2 regions of the Paenibacillus sp. FSL R7-0652 genome follow, and region 2 is predicted to be linked to the other one. Evidence: predicted binding sites of a transcription regulator. Region 2 holds the regulator's gene; the other holds the start of a gene.

Region 1 (11,421 bases), 2.6 Mb from region 2:
AGCTTGATGCAGAAGAGCAGGAACGTATTCATCGCATGAATGAAATCTGGGTGAATGAGATTGAACCGGGGCAAGCCGCACTGATCTATGTCGTACCGAATAATCCACATCATCAGTTTGATATCAAGTCAAACCCGTTCATGATCGATAGCTTTGAGGAATTAAACCAGATGGTTCATGTCCCGGGCATACCACTGTATCAAGAGCTCTCGGGAGCTTCACGTACCTATGCTTTCCAGAAAGCCAGCGTGTATATGGAATATGAGCAGGATCTATATGAGCTTTCGGATGAGAAAAAGGATGCCTTGGTCCGCAAGCTGCGCCTTCAAGCTGAAACTGCCGGGAAAGATTATGCGCTCATGCCGGTTGCATTCACCGATGAATTCCAGCTATCTTCCATCACTTATACCAACGGTAAAAATGAGATTTCACTAAGCGTGATGAACAGCAAGGATACCGGACCACTGATCGCTTCTTATGACGATAATCTGAATACCACCAGCCGTAAAATCAAGATACACGGACAGGACGTGATTGCGAGAACATACGGGGGGGATGTTACAGAATTAATGTGGGTGTATCAGGAGCCTGAAACCAAGTATGCATACCACTACACGCTCGGTGTTCGTGAAGGTGTCATTCCTCCGGAAGAATTAATCCATATTGCCGAGACTCTTATTCCAGCATCCAGGAATTAATTTTCTTCATCCACGTTATATGAAAAATAAGGCTTATCCACTTCAATCCTTTGAAGCGTGATAAGCCTTTCTTCTATTCTTTTTCAATTTAAATAAAACCATAAATTACAATATTTATTTATTGAATTGTCACATCTCCAGCACAACGTTCCGTTATACCAAGTGTAAGAAGGGGGGAAGGACAAGATGTTATCTGATCCTGAGTTAGGAGGGAAAGACCATTGGAGCACTTGGACCCTGGGCACGACCTGAAATCCCGATTTCAAAGAGTCGAACCCGTAGATACTGCACTGCATCACCGAGTAATGAGCCAAATTTATCTTGAAGTAGAGCCAAAACCAAAGGAGAGATTTTTCGTGAAATACAAAGTCAGTTTACTGCTTGCTCTAGGTTTATTGTTGACCGCGTCAACCGGATTTGCTGCCGTGAAATACCAGTCTCTGACCAACGGTAGCGGAGATGTGCTTTTTCAAGAAAAACCAATGACCCACACCGTCTCTGAACGTACCGAAGACGATGACAAAAGAATCCGTCTCATGAATAACATCTGGGTGGATCAGATTAAACCAGGTGAAGCAGCGATCATCTACATCGTGCCTAATAATCCGAATCAGGAACTCTACCTGAAAGCAAATTCTCATATTATTAAAAGTTTCACCACCCTGCAAAAGATGGTTAAAGTTCCGGGCCAACCTCTAGCTAAAGAGATTGCTGGCAAAGGAAAAGAAAACTATACGTTCAAAAAGGCAAAGGTGCACATGGAACACGGTATGGACCTCAACAAGCTCTCGGAGACGGAAAAACAAGACATCGCCGCCAAGCTTCTTCTGGAAGCTCAGGCTTCAGGAAAAGACTACGCCTTGATGCCTGTTCCTTTTACAGACGAGTTCTGGCTCACCACCCTGACTTACACCAGCGGTAAAAAGGAAGTTGCTCTGGACATTCTGAACAGTCAGGACACCGGTACAGTCACTGCCTCGTATCAAGAAAGCCTGGAAGTCACTAGTCATAAGATTAAAATTAACGGGCGGGATGTCATCCAGCGGAAGTATGGCGGCGAGTCATCAGAGTTCATATGGGTATATGAAGATCCTAAAACCAAGTATGCTTATCATTACATGCTGAGAGACGCTAAAGGTAACATTTCTGATGAAGAGCTGCTTCGCATTGCTAAAACGCTGGTTCCGGCTGCGAAGAAGTAGAGATTGATTTACTCGAAATGCACTTAAAGAAAGCTTATCTGCTTCGCCAAGACGAAGTTAGATAAGCTTTTCTTTGTTAGTCTTATGTTTATTACCTATCCGCGCACACAGTCCATAACTCCTCTAATAGAAGTTGAGGCGGGCCTTTGATTTAAACTTATTTATTTGTTAAATACGATATTCTGCTGTTCACTCTCAACAATCTTATTCTCATATATCTGCCAGCACAGATGATAATCTCCATCATGATCATCGATTAAAAAATATCCTGTTACATCTCGAATGTTAGCCATCTCAGAAAGCTGTTTCCTCATAAAATCAAGATGATACTCTCTGACATCTGCCCCATAAAATACATAAGCTGTCCAATTAATTTGCTTCTCCGGGAATGTCCAGCCCAACTGATACAGCGCTAATTTATCTTCATCTAGTAAACCTTCATTAGAACTCGCTGTGAAGTCATCCCTTATCTTTTTCACCTCGTTAACTGTGTGCTCATCACACTCCAGCCAACCTCTAACAGATACATACTTTCCCATGTCCAAAACTCCTTTGGTCAGTATAAATGCAGTGAAAATCATAGCGTCCAGAATGAATCTAGGTGACAAACGAATCTCCCCCTACTCACTAATTCGGTATGGTAGGTGGATAGAGTTGTTTATGCTCCAGCTCAAACCATTGCTCAATATGGTTGCATAATAGAGGAATATCTTGAATTGCCAGTTCACAGATGTCCTCATACGACGCTTGAAGCACATCCCGCAGCTCCATATTAACCTGATATGTCTCGGCTTGTTTCGCATAATATACATCAGCAGGTTCAACAACATAATTTTGATGTCTGGTTACAGGACTTACATGAATTATCCATTTCAAGTTACCTTTGAACTCCTCAATACATGGCTTTAATTGTTCGTAAACCTGATCGGCATCGTGAAATCTGAAATAAAAACCAGCAGGACGCTCATATATCCGATTGGGTTTGTACATCTCTGTCCTACTCCATGCGTAAGATCCTAATTTGGCCAATGTATAAGCCATAAGTTCCTGTGGCAGTAACTCTTCTTTGTTCTTTAGATAAATACTCTTTGACATCCTCTCCACCAACCTCTAGCAGATTCCCACTTCCCCTATATCTACTTTCCATTTATTTTACGAAGCAAAGTAACTACTCACAATTTGGGTTAGTTTATCATTTCCAAGCTCAATATTGGTTAAGTAGTCTATAAAAAATGCGTGGATATATTCTTCTTTGAATAAACTCAAATACTCGAATGCAGTTATTAACAAATCATCCTCTGAATAGATCTGCTCTACCAGCCTTGTTTTGGCAAACTGAATTACTTGGTATATGAACGTGTCACACTTCGCGCGTATTAACATATTAAAAACAAAGTCAATCTCATCTTCGTTGTTACTCTCCAGAATATTTTTAATTTCGAATGCTTCTAATTCTGCGAGATAATATCTGGCCTTAACTTCTCTAAAAGCGCGTAGAGCCTTTGGATCATCACTATAAAACTCTTCCCAAAATGGGGTATAAGCGAACTCTCCGGGAACTCTGGCAGATGATTGATTAGACTTGTTTAAGACCGTCCAGTCACCATATAGTTTATCTGAAACTACATCAAATAACATCGAATCATACGGAACAACCTGCTTCGCATCATTTTCAATTCTATAGTACGTATTTCCTGAAGCCGTAGATTCTATTTCATAAACGATGTAGCTTCGATCCAATGATAAATTGGTTTGTAATGTTACTGTATCTTTAAGCTGAACTCTCATCATCTCACTCCAATCCGTTATTCTTCTATGGATTGAATCGCGTACTCGATATCTTGCTTCATATCCAGGTCGGGATATTTCTTTTGCAGCTCTAGAAGACAATGTATAAATGCTCGACTCTGAAATTCGGCAGACAAATCCTCAAATATCTCACATAACCAATACAATTCCGTTTCCTTACTTCTTTGCTCTAAAAATGCTATCGCACTTTCCTCATTGCTCTTTAGCAAATTCACCAAGTCATGCCATATTAACTGAATTGCTGGATCATCAGGATGTAAGTTCTCCCTCTTCTGTACTAACGAATTTACTTCTCTAACGAAATCTGCCATGTTGCACTCTCCTTAATGGTTGCCTAGAGTTATTGGAGCAATTGTTCAGATATTGACTTGACCATCGTTGTTGATTACCCTCATATGCATGTAGTAGTTGCTATGGTCTATTCAATTTCACTCCCTGGAATTTTCAATAAAGTAAACAAGATTTTAACATGTTAGAAGAAGCATTTCATATATGGTCAGCCCAATATTCTAATTTTATTCCCCAAAAAAATTATCTTTAAGTACATTTAGCGAACCCTTTTCAAAAGAAACCTAGTCATCCTAAACGTACATTGGATCTCTAGATTATGCTAGCTCTGATGTTTCTTAATTTGATCGGTTTTCTAACTCTTTCAATATTTCTTCTGTTCGTTGAAGTAGCTTCTTAATGTAATTTGGTTTTATTGTCTGCCCTTGATCAAACTTCTCTAAGGAAGATATATGTTGAATCGTACCAATAAACAAAGCAATATCGAGCCCGGTCTCAGTATCCGTATGCACTAAAGGCAAAATCTCATTCATGGTGAGCTCCTTCGGTGGATGTACTGCATGATACTTTTGGATATATAATGCCTTGACCCTGCAAGCTAGTGCCCAATCGCAGAGGATGAGACAAGCTTGGAATTGATTGTGACTATGCATAATGTTGGCAAGTTTGATGTGATGATTAGAAAGTTTCTGATATTCAATTGCCTCAGTCTTTAAGAGAGATGAACTATCATTCAGGCCAATAGCAGATTCTTCATTCTGCCGATTCGTGTAGGAGTAAACGTGATTCATATCAATCAACTCCTCAATATATTAGTTTAGAAATCACAATACATTGAACACCCTGTTATGATTTTTTGTTATTTTGGACAAGATATAACTGAAATATTACTACATAGTAGTTTTTATTACAAATAACTTATTTTCTATTGGTTAAATAACCATGGTTCTTTCTCTACACTTCTAATTAAAGAGAGGTGTTCATATGTCTGAACTTTTGGAACTGGTGGGCGCGAGGATCAGAGATCTAAGAAAGTCTAAAGGTCTTTCTCAAGAGGTATTAGCTGAAAATGCGGGATTTAATCCGAGTTACATTGGTTTTATCGAAAGAGCAGAACGAAACATATCATTGAAAAATCTAGAGAAGATTGCTGCTGCCCTAGATGTCGGCGTATACGAACTATTTACATATGTTAAAGAGCGTGAAGAGCTTTCACAATATGATGAAAATATTGTTAAGATTATTTCTCTTCTAAGAACCCACGAACCTAAGCACACTCTGATGGTGCTTAATGTCATTACGGAAATCTTCGATACTTACGATAAAAACTAAAATAACGAGGTACATCGATCTAAGAAGATCGAATGTACCTCGTTATTTCATTATGTCTTCATCTTTTATTCACGTAATTACGTACTATATTTACTTTATTATGTAATTTAGACATTGAACATTCGTTCGTATTACGATAAAATCAATATACATTCTACGTTATTACGTACGTAAAATAGGAGGATGCCTATGAATTTTAGTTATAGTTTTCCAGCAATTCGCGGGATTCAAGCTGGAAGAGATTTCTATACAGTAATGTGTCCATTGAAGTTAATACCCAGGATATTCCTTTTTGATGAGGAGGAAATTCCGGCCGACCACCGTGCACAACGCTTAATGAATAAATCAAGAATTCCGGATATTACAAACTATATTCTTGAGAATCCTAAAGATTATATTTTCTCTTCGTTAACTGCATCAGTAAACGGCGAGCTAATTTTCCAGTCACAATCGGAAGAGTTTAAGGATCTTGGTTATTTAAATATTTCTTTAGATGCTCAATTTCTCATTAATGACGGTCAACATAGACGAGCAGCTATTGAAGAAGCTCTCAAAATCTCACCTGAACTTGGTGATGAGACAATTTCTGTAGTTTTCTTTCACGATCTCGGACTGGTGCGCTCCCAGCAAATGTTTTCGGATCTGAACCGTCATGCGGTAAACACTACGTCTTCGATCGGAATTTTATATGATCATCGAGATCAACTATCCTTGATTACCAAAAGTCTAATTAATGAAATCCCATTGTTAGAACGTTATACAGATCGTGAAAAAGTTTCTTTGTCTAAAAATTCTCCAAAATTATTTGCACTGAATCACATATTTAATACAATATGTAGGCTTTTAGGAAAACGTAAAGGTGAGTTGATTTCGGAACCGGAGAAGAAATTCGTATCCGATTTTTGGGCTCTTCTTTGTGTTTCTATTAATGAATGGCAAGATGTATTTAATAAACGAACCTCTCCAAGAGATCTTCGTATTGGCTCCGTTGTCGCTCATGGTGTATTTCTAGAAGCTGTTGGTATAGTCGGTCACTATCTTTATCGTTATCATGCAGATGAATGGGATTCATATGTTAAAAAGTTCTCAAAAATTGACTGGAGTCGAGATAATAAAACGGATTGGCTAGGGCGAGCTTACGGACAAACTGGACGTATCAATAAGACTAATGAGACCATTCAATTGACTGCTAATCTTATAAAAATCAAACTTGGTCTCCCCCTCACAGAAGCCGAGCAGAAAATTGAAAATAAAATAAAAGAAGGTATATCTGCTGATGTTTAATATATTTGATACAGGAACAAAGTTTATAGAAGCCAAAGAGCTTGTTAAAGAAGTCTATTTATCTGATGAGCGGCCGTGGGTCGTCGGATTCAGTGGAGGAAAAGATTCCACAGCAGTTGTACAGCTGGTTTTCCAAGCCTTGACCGAATTGGAACCTTCTCTTCTGAAGAAAAAGGTATACGTAATTTCATCCGATACGCAAGTAGAAACACCACTAATTATTGACAAAATCACTAGAACTCTTGGACGCATACAAAACAAAGCACTTGCAATAGGTTTGCCTATCGAAACTCACAAAGTACGTCCAAAAGTTGAACAAACATTTTGGGCCTCTATTATTGGAAAAGGGTACCCTACTCCTCGTCAAAAATTCAGATGGTGCACAGATCGCTTGAAAATCGAACCTGCAAACCGTTTTATTTTGGATAAGGTAGATCAGTTTGGTGAAGTCGTTATGCTACTAGGAGTTCGCGATTCAGAAAGTTCTACAAGAGCAGGAGTAATGCAATCTCATACTATAGAAGGATCAAATTTAATGCGTCATTCTACTCTTCGTAATGCATTTGTTTTTGCACCGATCCGCTCCTACAATCTAGATGATGTATGGGAATTTTTATTGCAACATGAATCGCCCTGGGGCGATGATAATAATGAGTTACTTCAACTCTATCAAGATTCAAGTAGTGAATGCCCTCTCATCGTAGATAAAGAGGTAAAAGAAAGTGCAGGATCTTGCGGCAATAGCCGTTTCGGTTGTTGGACTTGTACAGTTGTTAGTGAAGATAAGGCTTTAAGTGGGTTTATTAACAATGGCGTGGACTGGTTACGACCTTTATATGATTTCAGAAACTTCCTAGTTCAAATCAGAGAGGATCGTACCAAAAGACAAAAACATCGTATGAATGGCGAAGTCTATTTAACGAACAATTTAGGCGGTATAGATCCTGAAGATCTGAGTAATCCAAGAATCTACAAATCTGAAATCAAACATTTCATTGAAGAAAACAATATCGATCTTGCCTCAGTTGAAGAATTGGATGTTTTAATTTTTGATGATTCAAATCCAGATGCTCCTCCAAAACGCTTTGGTGTTGGTCCGTTTACAATGAAAGCACGTGAAGAAATCCTGAGAAAGCTATTGCAAACTCAGGAAGAAATACGCCGCTTGCATGATCCTAATGTCGAACTGATTACATTTGAAGAACTTAAGGCGATTCGTAAATACTGGCATGATGACTTACAGTGGGAAGATCGACTTCCACTAATTGTTGAAGAAGAAACAGGCATTTCCTACGACTGGCATCAAAATGATCGTCCTGTTTTCAAAGAAGATCAGGTTACTGATCTTGAATCTCTCTGTCAAGAAGAAGGGGTCAATCTTAATTTGCTTAAAGAGTTAATATCTGTTGAAAAAGAATATTCAGGTGTAAAGGTTAGAAGAGGTTTATTCCAGGCATTTGATAAAACACTCAGACAAGATTTCTTACATTTATAAAGGTGGATTAAAAATCAATGCACATTCAAAAACTGGCTCTTCGAAATATAGGAGCTTACCATGGAGAGCTTAATAAATTTGATTTTCGTACAACAACTAACCGTAATGTAATTCTACTTGGCGGTAAAAATGGCGCTGGTAAAACAACAATATTAGAATCTTTAAGAATCGTTTTATTTGGTTCAATGGCATATGGTTTTGTAACAGAAAATGAACCCTACTATCGTAAAATTAGAACATTGCTCAATCGTAAAGCAATTAATGAAAATGTAAATGATGAATTTCAGATTACTCTCGATTACAGTTCAACTGAGGATTTCGAATTGCATGAATATTCATTAGTAAGAAGCTGGCGAATAAAGAATGATCGTATTCGTGAGAGTTTTTCAGTAAAAAGAGACAATCAATTTTTAACAGCACAACAGACTTCTGATTTTCAGAGTCGTTTAAGGGAAGAAATGCCTCCAAAATTGTTCGAACTTTGTCTTTTTGATGGTGAAGAGATATCACGGATCGTTTCAGAAGAAAAAATTCCAGAATACTTGAAAGAGTCAGGTAAAATTCTTTTCAATCTTGATCTCTTTGTGAATCTTGAAAAAGATCTGAACACATATCGAATGCAATATGCTCAGCAAAATGCTAATGCAGCGGAAGAAGTTGCTCAGTATGAGAAACTTGAGAATGAAATTAGGCAGCTCCAAGAGACCATTGAAGAAAAGCAGCTACTTTCAATTTCATATGAAGATGAGATCAACAATCTGAATCATGTAATTAAACAAGATAAAAAAGATTTTGAGACTCACGGAGGCTTATTACAAGAAAAAAGACAAGAAATTGTTTCACGGATCAATGTGATTGAAAACAAACGCAAAGCAAATTCAGAACATGTTCGCCATTTCGTTTCTTCCCTTCTTCCCTTTTTTATAGCAAGAAAACAGCTCCAACAAGTGGATCATCAGTTAAATGCAGAAAAACAATATGAGTCATATGAGTATGCTGCGAATACGCTTAAACAAGACAAACTAACTTCACTTCTGACTAGTACTCTTGGACAAACTAAAGAAATTGAAAGTTCCGAAATGAAGTCCATTTTTGAAGGTATCCTGGATTTAATCAAACCGAATCAAACGGAATTAATACATCGTGCATCTTTTGAGCAACGTAGCGAGATTCATAATTTGAATAAACAACTTGAATCTCTTAATATTACAGATTACATTAACCGCTTTGATGAGAATGCTCTGCTATTAAAAGAATCTCAAGAACTAAGGACTAAATTGGAAACCAATGATCAGGCCAGTGAGTTTAAGGAACTTCTTGAACGTATCGAGCAAAAAACAAAACTATCTGAACAACACAAGATATTAATTGAACAGCTTGGATCGGAAATTAATAATCTTACAGAAGCCTTGCACACTAAGCTGTCTCAAAAAGATAAAGTAGAAGAAAAAATTAGAGAATATCATAAATCAGAAAAGTCATATGAAATGACTGAGAAATTACTGACAGTTAGTCAACGTTTCAGAGAACGGCAATGGCGTAAAAAACTTGATGATGTAGCTAATGAAACAGTACGTATGATTGACGTACTCTTCCGAAAGAAAGGTTTAATAAAAAGAATTCACATCGACCACACTTCTTTCGAATTAAAGCTGTACAACTTAATGAATCAAGAAATTTCAAAAGAGCGCTTATCTGCTGGAGAAAAAGAAATGCTCATGCTCACTGTCATATTGGCAATGTTTCGAGTATCCGGTTGGAAGCTGCCTTTTGTATTTGATACACTCATGGGGAGATTGGATCAAGACCACAAAAAATCACTTATTCAACATTTTATTCCTCGTTGTGGAGAACAAGTCCTTATGTTTACAACGGACTCTGAAATAACTTCAGAGCAGTTTCCTTTGATTGAAGAAATTACGGCACGTTGTTACACCTTAGAATATGATGCCTCTAAAGAAAGTGCAGTTATCATGAAAGACCGCTACTTTGATATTATTAGAGAGGCGGTAAAATAATTATGAATTTCACTTTAAAAACATCAAAATACGCTAAAGAAATTCTTACGCAGCTTCATGCCTCTACTGGAATCACACCTAATATCCTGATCCGGTATGCTGTTGCTTTATCCCTAAGAAACACTACTGAGATTGTGCCTATTACAAAGGATTTTACAGATGGTTTAGTGTTGAATCGAAGTACTGTTACTGGTGAATATGACTATGCCTTCCGTGCGATGATTACTCAGGCTGCAGGCTGCGATTTGACAGATGAGGAGTTTTTCCCCGCTTATTTTAATGCTCATTTGGAACGTGGTATACGAATGTTGGCTTCAGAGTATAAAACGGCAGGAAATTATGAGAAATTCATTCGTAATTTGTTATCTTAACGAAAGTAGTGATCCTAATGCTATATCTCGACAATAGCGCTACAACAAAGATCCATCCTGAGGTTTTGGAAGCAATGCTCCCTTATCTCCAAGAGGAGTTTGGTAATCCCTCCAGCAAGTTTTACTCCTTGGCGGAGAATGCTAAAAAAGCGGTGGCTACTGCAAGAGAACAAGTTGGTCAACTTTTAGGGTGTGACCCAGACGAGGTTGTATTCACAAGTGGGGCTACTGAAAGTAACAATATGATTATTAAGGGTGTAGCTGATTATTATAGTCATAAAAACAATTCTTCTAAATATTTGTTAACCTCTGCTACTGAGCATCCTTCTGTACTTGAAACAGTAGAGTTTCTCGGTGAACGTGGTTACCAAACGAAATTCCTTGAAGTGGATAGTTTTGCAAGAGTTAATGTTCAGAATGTTACTGAAACTGTTACCAAGATCAAACCTTTGCTTACTTCATTTATGTGGGGAAATAATGAGATTGGGTCGTTAAATCCGATTAGCGCACTTTCCGAATTTTTCGAAGCGAGTAATTTTTTCTTCCATACTGATGCGACTCAGGTCATAGGTAAAGTACCTGTTAATTTGCGGAAGCATAGTGGAATTCGTTTCCTTTCTATGTCAGCACATAAAATAGGCGGCCCCAAAGGAATAGGAGCCGCCATCATACGGAAACAGTCGAAAGAGATTTTCACTCGTCTTACCCCTCTTTTACACGGGGGGGGACAGGAGAATAACTATCGAAGTGGAACTCTTGCTGTTCACAACATTGTTGGACTAGGCAAAGCTGCTGAACTTTCTTCACTTAGTCTAGAAAAAAACATCAAGCGTCTGACTCAATTGGAGAATTATCTAGTTGATATATTAAAGACTAATCTTGGAGACAAAATTATTTTCAATAGTGATGATCACGACAAAATTC
Region 2 (11,421 bases):
ATCCCAACATGATACCGGTTACAAAGTAACGCTGTACAAATGGATAGATGGTGAGAATCGGCAGGATCGTCAGAACCATGGTTACCGATTTAATGTTAGCTGCAATCTGAGTCAGGTTATCCGCTGAGGTTGCCCCGGCAGTGGCTCCACTTGTTGCTCCGGCAATCATGTTTCGCAGATAGATGGTGACCGGAAACAGCTCTTTTTTGTCCAGATACAAGAAAGCCGGGAACCAGGAGTTCCAATGTCCAACAGCGTAGAACAGCACCATCGTCGCCATGACCGCTTTACTAAGAGGAAGAATGATACGCAGCAGAATACCGTACGTATTCAAACCGTCAATAGACGCGGCTTCCTCTAACTCTTCCGGCATGTTTTCAAAGAAGGACTTCATAATCAGCATGTTATATATGCTTATTGCACCCGGGACAACCAGTGCCCACATGGTGTTATTGAAACCAAGGGAATTGATCAGAACGTAGTTAGGAATCAGACCACCGCTGAAGAACATCGTGAACACGGCAAACATCGTCAGAAATTTACGTCCCATCAGCCTTTTTTTAGAAAGTGCGTAGGCAAAAATAGTCGTCATAAACATGGAGATTAACGTACCTACCACCGTGTAAATGATTGTGTTTTTATAGTTCAACCAGAACATGCTGTCCTTTGAGATGGTTTTATACGTATCTACATTGAATCCTCTTGGAAATAAACTTACCTTACCTGAGTTGATATACGCTTCACTGCTGAAGGATTGAGCAACAACGTTCAGGAACGGATACAGAGTAATAAAAACAACAAACAGCAAAAACGTGACATTGAACACTTTAAATATCTTGTATGATGTGGATTCCTGCATGATGCTCCCCCTCTACCATAAACTGCGTTGTGTCAGTTTGCGTGAAATAGCGTTTACACTGAATACCAGAGTCAGCCCAATGATCGATTCAAACAATCCAATGGCCGTGGCATAGCTGAAGTTGCTGGATTCAAGACCCACACGATACAAATAGGTCGATATTACATCAGAAGTTTCGTAAATCAGCGGATTATACAAAAGCAGGATTTTCTCAAAACCTACAGCCAGGAAGTTCCCCATATTCAGGATCAGTAACGTGACAATCGTTGGTAAAATACCTGGAATCGTTACATGAATGGTTTGTTTCCAGCGATTCGCTCCATCAATTCGAGCGGCTTCATACAGCGAATCATCAATGGTGGTCAGTGCTGCCAGATATAAAATCGCTCCCCAGCCCATACCCTGCCAAATTTCAGATGAAATATATATCGTTCTGAACCATTCTGCACGCTGCATAAATGGAATGTTATCTCCTGTGAAAAATGCGACAAGACCGTTGATTGAACCGTTTACTGCTGTGAGCTGCAGAATCATACCGGCTACGATAACAATGGACAGGAAGTGAGGCAGATATGAGGCTGTCTGCACAAACTTTTTGAAGCGTTTGCTCTTCACCTCGTTAAGCATGAGCGCAAATATGATCGGCACCGGGAATGTAAACAACATCGCAAGCCCGCCCAGCATGAGTGTATTGCTGAAGACTCGCCAGAACGTCGGGTCCTCTATAAACATCTTGAAGTAACGCAGGCCAACCCAGGTTTCCCCAAAAATGCTCCCACCGGGAACAAAACGTCTAAATGCGATGATATTACCTAACATCGGGCCGTACTTGAAAATAATCAGATAAATGATGGGAAGCACTAACAGCGAGTACAACTGCCAATCCTTACGAATTAACGCAGCAGCTGTCCGCAATCTGCTTTCTCTGCGTGAAGATATCATCGGTATTGCTGCCTTTGATGTTTCTGACTCCATGTGTCATTCACTCCGATCCATGACTTGATTAGGAAATGATATGGTATCCCTTAGATGACATGTCCTCTATCACATTGATCCAGAAGACCTCTATGCTGTTTGATTCACCCCCACTGCAAAATAAACATGTAAGCGGTACCAACTTTGTTTTATGTACAATCAAACATATACAGAAATGTAGAGCTTGAACAATTCTGCTTTTGTTTGAATGTTAACTGAAATTTCTTGGATATGAAGCGCTTACAATACAAACAAATGAAAACCACTTTATAATGCTGGTCCCCTTCATATGAAATCATGTTTGTTCACAAGGTTTGCTTTGGCATCCGAATAAGAACCTGACTAAATTTAAAGTGTGATATAAATTGAATTTTAAAAGAAAATGGATTGCGCATCGAAGAATTTAAATACTAGTCATACTAGTATGTTAGTTGTATTTTATAGCAGCAGTTTCTTAATTTCAATATCTTTTCGCAAAAAAAATATACAACTGCTCCTAACAGATTGTTAGAAACACTCCTCTGTTTGCTCATAAACAAAAAAACATTGGTTATGACACACGAAAGATCACATCTTTCATGCCATAACCAATGTTAAATGAGTATTGTAGCTGTTGCGTAAAACCATATTCTCAAAGATATTTAGAAATTCGCAATGATATCTTCCAAATCAGATAAATGTTTGATTTCGTGGTCAGGTGAATAGGTTTCATTGTTGATTTTGTTTTCGCGATTAATCCAAACCGCACGGATTCCCGAAGAAAGCGCACCGCGAATATCCGTTGTTAGTTTATCGCCAACCATGATGCTTTCTTCTGCTTTAACACCGAGTTTACTTAAAGCATGATCGAAAATGGATGGATCAGGTTTACCTTTACCAAAGCTGCCAGAGATAATAATTTCATCAAAGAAAGGAGATAGCTCAGGTACACCATCCAGCTTCTCCTGCTGCAGGGCAGGACATCCGTTCGTCAAAAGCAGCAGTTTGTATTTTCCTTGCAGATGACGCAGCGTATCCATTGTTTCCTCATAAACATGAGGTCTCGATCTGCGTTCTGCCCCAAACTGTGAAGCCAAACGTTCTGCAAGCTCTTCTTGATCGACACCCAGCTTGAGCAAACCGCGGCGCCAGGACTCCTTCCGGTAAATCGGAGCCAACTGTTCAAGCTGGCGGAATTCTGGCTGTTCTCCTCCATTGAAGTTGGCCCAAAGGCCTTCAAATGGATTGATTCCAATCATTTTGGTAAAAGGAAATGTCTCATAGGATTCGTATAATTCACGTGCTTCGTTACGAACAGCTTCTTCAAGTGCCTCGGCATTAACGCCTGTTTCTGCTGCCGCAGTTAAACAAGTTTCATGAAAAGCCTCTCGAACACTGCGCTCGTCCCATAGTAAAGTATCATCCAGGTCGAACATAATCGCTTTCAATGCCATTCCGATCATCTGCCCCTTTATACATTAATTACTTATCAATGGTTTCCACGGTGATCTGGTGAGCTTTTGCAAATTTCATCAATCGCTCAGTCATTGCTTCTGTATCGTAACGATTTAACAACTTGGTAAAAACCCATCTTTTTCCGCGGCTGTTATGTTCAATGACAACCGTGCCTGGTTCAAATCTGAACTTGATAATATCATCAACGCCAATGGAGCGCTCGCGGTTCCCCTTCGTTGTAATGATCCGGCTGCTGCTGATTTTAATGTAAGGACGTCGAAGCATAAAAATAACAGCCAGAAATACATAAAGCAGCATCGTTACCCAATCCCATGTGGTCATTGGAGCTTTAACCAAAAAAGTACTCATGAACAGATACAGAAACGCCAAACCAATTAGAAAGATAGGAAATAACAAGCTTCTTCCTTTGTAAATATCTTCACCTGGATTTCCCGAAATAGGTTGACCGCTTTTTTTACGCTGTTGATTCAATTGCTTAGAATTTTTCCGAACCGTTCTCTCGAACGAACGCCGCGACATGTGAATCCCCCTTATGTGTCTTGTATCGGCTTACATAACTCGGTGTAAGCTCTTATCCCCCTATAGTAAGCATCCCAAATAGCATGAAGAAACCTAAATATCATAACGATATGTTTAGGTTTCTATAATTAATGTTTGAGTTTGCCTTGGTGGCCCTGACCATTCTCGTCGTCAACAATTTCAATTGAATCGAGCTGCTGTCTGAAATTGTTACGAATATTACCCAAATAAATTTCTCTCAACTTGGCACGTTCAGTAAGTTCTTCCTCTGACAGTCCAGTGGATTTCTGCTTGCGAGCCAATTCGTTAATACGTGCTACCAGACTATCAATATCCAAGCTTGTCCCCTCCAAAATTACAAAGTCATAATAACTTTGACATGATAAAGGCAGCTTGTCAAGTTGGCGCGCGGTAATGCACGATCAAATGCATTTTATTTAGCAAACTGAGGTAATACCAAAACCTGTCCTGTCTGAATTGTTGCTGATTCCAGTTGGTTCACCTTTTTAATTGCTTCTATATATACACGCGTATCCATCGTAGTTGGTTTATGCTCCACAGAAATACTCCACAACGTCTCCCCCTGAGATACAGCGATCTTTCCTCCAGGAAGCAGCTCTTTCTCATTACCAGCAAATACGGTTAGAACAGTACTGCAGCCTATCAATATAATTAATGAAGCAATAGCTAATTTGATTAACCCCTGCGAAAGTTTGAATCGTGATATTAATGTTCTAAATTGCCCTATGTTAGACCTCACAGCTTTCGAATTCACCGGTTCATAAATGCTCTGATAAGTTGAATATCTCATTTTGCATCCCGCCTCCAAACGTTTGTTCCTATCTGTTGAAAACAATATAACACGAACACCTGTTTTGTTCAACAACTTTTTTAGAACAATTGTTCGCCCTTTTTTCGACATTAAAACGTCATTAATCCGAAATTAACATACGCATGATTAAGACCTTGCCCTCAAATTTAACTCGAGTATCCACAAAAAAAGAGTAAAATGAAGAAATCACTGAAATAATGCGATTTCTTTAGAACTTATGTTTGTACGAACGGAGGTTCTATGTTATAATTTTCCCAAACGTTACTAAAATGGGGTTGATACGGTATGTCGAAGATATCCAGCAGGCAGCAGGCTATTCTGGAGTTTATACGAAATGAAGTCCGGTTGAAGGGGTATCCTCCTTCCGTACGAGAAATTGGCGAAGCCGTTGGACTGGCTTCCAGTTCTACGGTCCATGGACATTTGGATCGTTTGGAGAAGAAGGGTTTAATCAGACGTGACCCCACCAAGCCAAGAGCAATCGAACTCTTGAGCCAGGAAGAGTCCGAGCATTCTCATCAATTTGCCCACAGTGTTGCACGAATTCCAGTCGTGGGTAAAGTAACTGCCGGGGTTCCGATTACAGCAACTGAAAATATTGAAGATTACTTCCCGCTCCCTACTCATTATGTAGGCGAACAGAAAGTATTTATGCTTTCCGTTGTCGGGGACAGCATGATTGAAGCCGGTATCGTTAATGGAGATTATGTCATTGTTCGTCAGCAGCAGACCGCAGATAATGGGGATATTGTCGTTGCCATGACTGAGGATGATGAGGCTACAGTTAAGACATTTTATAAGGAAAAAGATCATATACGCCTTCAACCGGAGAATGCAACATTCGAGCCGCTGCGGTTGAAACATGTTAGTATTTTAGGTAAGGTTATCGGCCTTTTCCGCGACATTCATTAAGCTGCCTTTATTTTGATTTAGCTTGCTTCATTTGCTTGATCTTAACTTTAATATGAAAGAGGTTGCCCTGTTTACAGGACAACCTCTTTTTACTATAAATTATTTATCTCCAGCTAGAACAGGACCCTCCAACTTGATAACCCCTTGTATCCTCGTAAAAATCCAATCCATCATTTACTTCGTTTAAGGATGCTTTTGTGGTGTGAAAATACTTCAAAGCTCTGTTTTCCATGATATGAGCCCATTCCGCTCTCTCCTACACCGCCAAATGGCAAATAATGCGAGGTCATATGGGAGAGTGTTTCATTAATACATCCTCCACCAAAGGAAACTTGAGTCAAGACCTGTTCCTGTAAAGCCTCACTCTCCGTAAACAGATACAGCGCAAGTGGTTTAGGCCGACGTACGATCTCATCAAGCATTGGATTAAGATCATTATACGTAAATACTGGTAAAATAGGACCGAAGATTTCTTCCTGCATAACAGGAGAATCCCATGAGATATCCTCAAGAACGGTTGGTTCAATCATAAGCTGATCACGATTTGATCGTCCCCCTATGACAGCCGTGCCATTGGTAAGGAAAGCAGACAAACGATCAAAGTTGCGCGCATTGACAATATGAGGGAAACTCGCGTTCTCCATGACATTCGCGCCAAATTTCTCGGAGATTTCAGCTCTGATCTGTTCAACAAGTTGATCATGCACCTGCTCATGTACCAACAAGTAGTCTGGTGCAACACAAGTCTGCCCCGCATTCAGAAATTTTCCCCGTACAATCCGCTGAGCAGCCAGCTGCAAATCAGCATCCTGATGCACAATAGCCGGACTTTTCCCACCCAGCTCCAAAGTTACCGGAGTTAAATGCTCTGCAGCAGCTTTCATCACAATACGCCCAACACCTGTACTGCCTGTGAAGAAAATATAATCGAATTTCTCATTCAGCAGTGCTGTGCTTGTTTCTACCTCGCCTTCCATAACAGCAATATACTCCTGGGGATATACTTCCTGAATAAGGTCATGGATTAGATGAGATGTAGCCGGTGTAAGCTCTGAAGGCTTGATAACTGCACAATTTCCAGCAGCAATCGCACCAATGAGCGGTCCAAACGCCAGCTGAAACGGATAATTCCAAGGTGCGATGATTAACGCAACGCCGTAAGGTTCTGGATAGATCGTGCTGACTGCATCCGGCATAATCGAACTTGTTGGTACTGAGCGAGGTGCTGCCCATTCCTGCAGATGTTCCAAAGTGAAATCCAGCTCTCCCAGTACGATGCGAATCTCGGACCCATACGCTTCTGCTTCAGATTTATTCAAATCAGTATGGAGCGCGTCCAGAATTCGCTGCTGGTACTTTTCAATTCCTTTTCTCAACCGCTGCAAAGCATCAATACGATATTCCACATTTTTAGTCCGTCCTGTATTAAAAAAGGTGCGCTGTGTATTTACAAGTTGTTTTGCTTGATTCATCATTAACATCCCCAATTAAATTATTTGAAATTATATTGTTCAAAATTTAAATTAATTATATCTTTTATATATGAAACTATCAACATATAATTGAAACATTTCCGATGTAAAAATCTGAAATTTTCCTACTTTTTTTTAAAACGCCCTGCTCTATAGAATTGAATGTTGTTCTTTTTTCTCAGCTTCTGAATAGGAATTGGATGTTCTTAGTCGTTTTAATTGAATGAATGTAAAAAGGACAAGCCATTGTGTGCTCATCCTTCTCTCGTCCTTCATGCTTTGACCTTATCGATGTTTTAGTTCCAGCCTTTCTGTTTTAAGTACTGATCGCCATTGGCGAAAATTACTGCTGTCTCTTTGGTAACCTGCTGCAAATCATGTGCCACAATCATACCACTGTAATCCATAATCGGCCTTTCCATCTTCACAAATACACCGCAATCTTTAACATAGATCTCATCAGGATGTTCAGAATCATACATCAAGCTCGCAGGGACTGATTCCATGGAACTCGAGTAATCGCTTATCTCAGTACGATCATTAGCTTGGATCAAGGATGTGCTGCCTAACAAAATGACACCGAAAGTTAAAGCAGCCAATATTATTAACCTGGATTTTCTGATCATAATTTACCTCCATCGTACTTCATCTAATTTTTATCCGAATATCTTGTATGTTTTGTTAAGTGCTTGGCCGAGGAAGCTTAAGATGTATTAAATTCCGACAAGCTGTTCAAGTCCTTTTTAGATGAAAACTTATTATTTAGATACTTCAGTATCCGGAAGTAATTTTTTGAAAGCTGATTGGTCAAAATCATCGGCTTGAACAAGCCATTTATCATTTTTGTTTACGAGTGTAAGAACTCCCTTCAAGGGAACAACCTGTTTTTCACCGTTTTCTTTCTCAAGCACGAGATCCATTGTGTAGTCCAAATCAACGTAATCCTCTAACTCTTGATAAACTGAGAATTTCATGTTCTCCGGTTTCATTGAAGCTTGTTGTTTGGACGCGGCTCGTAGGACTAGTGATGTATGACTCAGGTGGACAGGTTCTTCTTCGAAATTTCGAGCGAAAAAGGGCTCCATCACCTCGTAGCGTTTAACAGATTCTTCTTCAGACGGAGGATTTTCAGGAATATCACTAATCGTATATTCCTTCAATTTGAATTCCCCAGCTGCTTTGATGTATTTTTCAGTTAGATTTTCTTTAACTGAAGGATCTGTTGGATTCTTCACTTCAGTTCCTAGGTTCTCAGTGACCGTTTGTGAATTTGAACTACAGCCTGCCGCTAAAACAGCTAATATTAAAGATATTCCTAATATCCATGGTAACCTCTTCAATGTTGTTGCACTCCTTTCTATTTCAGGATAATCCTACCATAATTAACGTATTGCATAAAGATTAGATTCATTTTTTAAGAAAGGCTGTATTATTCTGATTTCAACTCTCTCTATATAGCATAAGGTCGCTCAGCAGAAACAATTGAACGTTCTTTAATAAATTTGATTAAAGAAACGTAAGATCAAAAAAAGAAGGCAGCCAATCAACATGATTAGCTGCCGCCAGATCATCTAGGCGAGTAAACTCACGAAAATCCCGATATCCTTGATCGGTCATGACTCTTTCCATGAGCTGACGGTTCATTCCAAATTCTTCAGGAACATCCAAACTCCTCAAGTCTTTCGTAAATGTACATTTTTTCTAATGCTTTAGCATATCTTGGGTAAGACTTTTCCACGATATATTGAATTGTACTCCAGTGCTGGACAAATTCACAATCGTAGAAAATGTTATTCCCGATATCAAGTACACCAAGACCGGTAGCCCCAAATCCTCTTTTCTTGAAGTCAATTTCCAACTGCCTATAAACCTCTTGTTCAAAATAATTTCGAAGATGAGTTCCCCATCTTGCTTCCAATTCTCTAACGTGATGAACTCAAGATGGTGTCGTTTCATGTATTCCCTGAGCAAATTTTCCAAAGGATTCATCCGACAGTTTAGACAAGTATTCTTAACAAGCAAATTGCTTTGCTTTATAAAACTTTCCTTGAATATTCTCTTCAACATGCCGCTGAAGGACAATACGTACAAGCGCCAGCGGATCATATGTAAATATTTAACCATTTTATCATTTCCACCGTTACAGCAGCATAAAAAAACGTATGTTTCTATTTCACGATTTTCTTTCCGATCTCCCAATGCTAACCATTAAAATAAACACATACAAAGGTATTGCTGGAGAAGCGATATTCTAAATCGGTCGGCAATTGAAAGAAAACGAATCCGAATTTGGGCTTTTTTTATTAATTCCCAGCAGGTGTCTCACTTCATATTGCAATCCGTCAAAAGAAAAACACCGTTATCCATGTTCTGGTTAGTGGTGTAATTATATTCAACGTGTTACATTTTTTTAAAGAATAAAAATAACTATTATAGTTATATTGTAATGCGTTACGTTTGAAGTTAAAATTGAATTGCTACTTGTTTTAGTAAATTATATTTTACAACGGACAAGAGCGGTAATACTTTGCCTGAAATAACCGCAGTCTTTGGCGAGAGGGCGGTTATTTCTGTTTCTTACTAATAATTAACACTACAAGTGCAGCAAATGAGATCATAAGGATAAGTGCTTCATAAGTAGACATATTACCACCTCCCCTCATACGGAGGTCAGTTATAGTCCGCTCTTGTCCACTTTACAGTATACATGCGGAAACTAAATTATGGTATAATAAATATTTTGTTAGGGAGTGTCTTCAAACCGTTTAAATGGTTGAAGACACTCCCTACTTTAATAAGTAAAAGAGAACACCTCAGACATACTCTGCTGAATTGTTCTCTCTACACGATGAACTAAATACTATGTAATTTTCAGAAACTTTAATCAATGTCTTGTAAGCAGATTATGTTTTATTTTGGTAAAAAGAAACAAAGTTAGTTTTTACCACCACTCATTTCAATAAAGGTGTGACAAAAACCTATTGTAGTAATCCAAGGGGGCGTTGTCATAATTAATGAGAAAACAAATGTTTTCCTAATTTTAACATAAAAGGCCGTCCTCTGCTCATTTAGAGAACAGCCATTTATATTAAACTTGGGAATTAAGCATTTAAAGCATTACACTACGCTAGACCTAGGCAAAAAATGTGATGATAAGATCAGAGCAATTTAAAGGGTAAGAGGTGAATTTAAACTTGGACTCCAAGAGTTACTTTAGATGTTTTTTTCCAAAATATCGCTAATACGAATCCAAAAGCGATTGTAATAGCCGCTAAATAAAATGGATATGCAATCTCAATATCAAATAAGATCCCACAAATAATTGGGGCTATGACATTGGCTAAGGAGGTAAAGAATGAATTCATTCCACCTACAAACCCTTGGTCTGGTCCAGCTATACTTGCTAAATACGTGGTAACGGCTGGTCGAACCAGATCAAAGAAGATGAACGCCAACATGGTTGATATAAGTACGACGATATAGCTATTTAAAAATGGGAAGGCTGCCGCGTTAATTGCCGACAATAATAACACATATCGGATAAGTTTAATTTCACCCAACCAACGTGTTAATCGTTCAAACAAAGTAATCTGAATAATTGCACCAACAATGGCACCACCAGTAATCGCAATTGCAATATCTTTTGGTGTGAAATTTAATTTCACATCGACAAATAATCCGTAAAAGGATTCAAAACTCATTAATCCGAAATTTGAGATGAAAATAACAATAAAAGCCATTAAAAACATTGGCATTAAAATTTTTTGTAAATTCCCCTTTTTCACCATCTTGGGTTCATATGTTTCTTGTCTTTTAGGCTCACGTAAAATAATCCATGCAAAAACCCCTGCTAAAATCCCCAACAACCCTGCGACATAAAACGGAGTCCGAATACCGAAATCTGCCAAAAACCCTCCGGCGCCTGGTCCAATGATTAAACCCGTACTGATTGCTGCCGACATATATCCGTATGCTTTGGGCCTTGTTTCGTCTGTAGTGATATCAGCAATAAATGCAGATACCGCTGGCATAATGAATGCCGCACTAATCCCACCTAAGGCTCTTGAGATGTATAGTACAGTGACATTATCTCCGATGGCGAATAGCAGCTCTGATCCACCGAATATAAGTAGACCGATTACAATCATTATTTTTCTACCAAAGTAATCTGTCGCTTTCCCTGTAAGGGGCGAAGCAATTAATTGGGTTAAAGCAAACATGGCTGTTAATAAACCAACCGTCTTTCCACCAACGTTTAATTCGACCATTAATTTCGGGAAAACAGGAATAACTAATCCGATTCCCATAAAAGCAATAAATAAGCTCCCTAATAAAATGGATAATACTAATTTTGAATTCCTATCCAAAACAATTCCTCCTTTAAAGTACCTATCAAA

What was found. Region 2 encodes LexA, which represses DNA repair genes until DNA is damaged. Its sites were predicted from a motif close to CGAACATATGTTCG; they were not measured.
Region 1: a site for LexA is predicted at 5,445-5,458, ahead of dndB (DNA sulfur modification protein DndB). Genes of this name have one in related genera too.

Annotation. Positions count from the first base shown of each region.
Region 1 covers NZ_CP152001.1:1,140,464-1,151,884, reverse strand. The annotation lists gene MKY97_RS05095 (DUF4367 domain-containing protein) at 1-698, shown strand, start outside; gene MKY97_RS05090 (DUF4367 domain-containing protein) at 1,055-1,900, shown strand; gene MKY97_RS05085 (hypothetical protein) at 2,062-2,439, opposite strand; gene MKY97_RS05080 (hypothetical protein) at 2,528-2,890, opposite strand; gene MKY97_RS05075 (hypothetical protein) at 3,053-3,691, opposite strand; gene MKY97_RS05070 (hypothetical protein) at 3,706-4,020, opposite strand; gene MKY97_RS05065 (hypothetical protein) at 4,336-4,788, opposite strand; gene MKY97_RS05060 (helix-turn-helix transcriptional regulator) at 4,982-5,329, shown strand; gene dndB (DNA sulfur modification protein DndB) at 5,519-6,613, shown strand; gene dndC (DNA phosphorothioation system sulfurtransferase DndC) at 6,606-8,108, shown strand; gene dndD (DNA sulfur modification protein DndD) at 8,126-10,126, shown strand; gene dndE (DNA sulfur modification protein DndE) at 10,129-10,497, shown strand; gene MKY97_RS05035 (aminotransferase class V-fold PLP-dependent enzyme) at 10,515-11,421, shown strand, end outside.
Region 2 covers NZ_CP152001.1:3,769,105-3,780,525, forward strand. The annotation lists gene MKY97_RS16690 (carbohydrate ABC transporter permease) at 1-859, opposite strand, end outside; gene MKY97_RS16695 (ABC transporter permease subunit) at 872-1,801, opposite strand; gene MKY97_RS16700 (HAD family hydrolase) at 2,476-3,267, opposite strand; gene MKY97_RS16705 (hypothetical protein) at 3,296-3,808, opposite strand; gene MKY97_RS16710 (DUF896 domain-containing protein) at 3,937-4,146, opposite strand; gene MKY97_RS16715 (LysM peptidoglycan-binding domain-containing protein) at 4,242-4,619, opposite strand; gene lexA (transcriptional repressor LexA) at 4,926-5,552, shown strand; gene MKY97_RS16725 (aldehyde dehydrogenase) at 5,723-7,024, opposite strand; gene MKY97_RS16730 (hypothetical protein) at 7,321-7,650, opposite strand; gene MKY97_RS16735 (hypothetical protein) at 7,783-8,364, opposite strand; gene MKY97_RS16740 (hypothetical protein) at 8,531-8,668, opposite strand; gene MKY97_RS16745 (MFS transporter) at 10,213-11,391, opposite strand.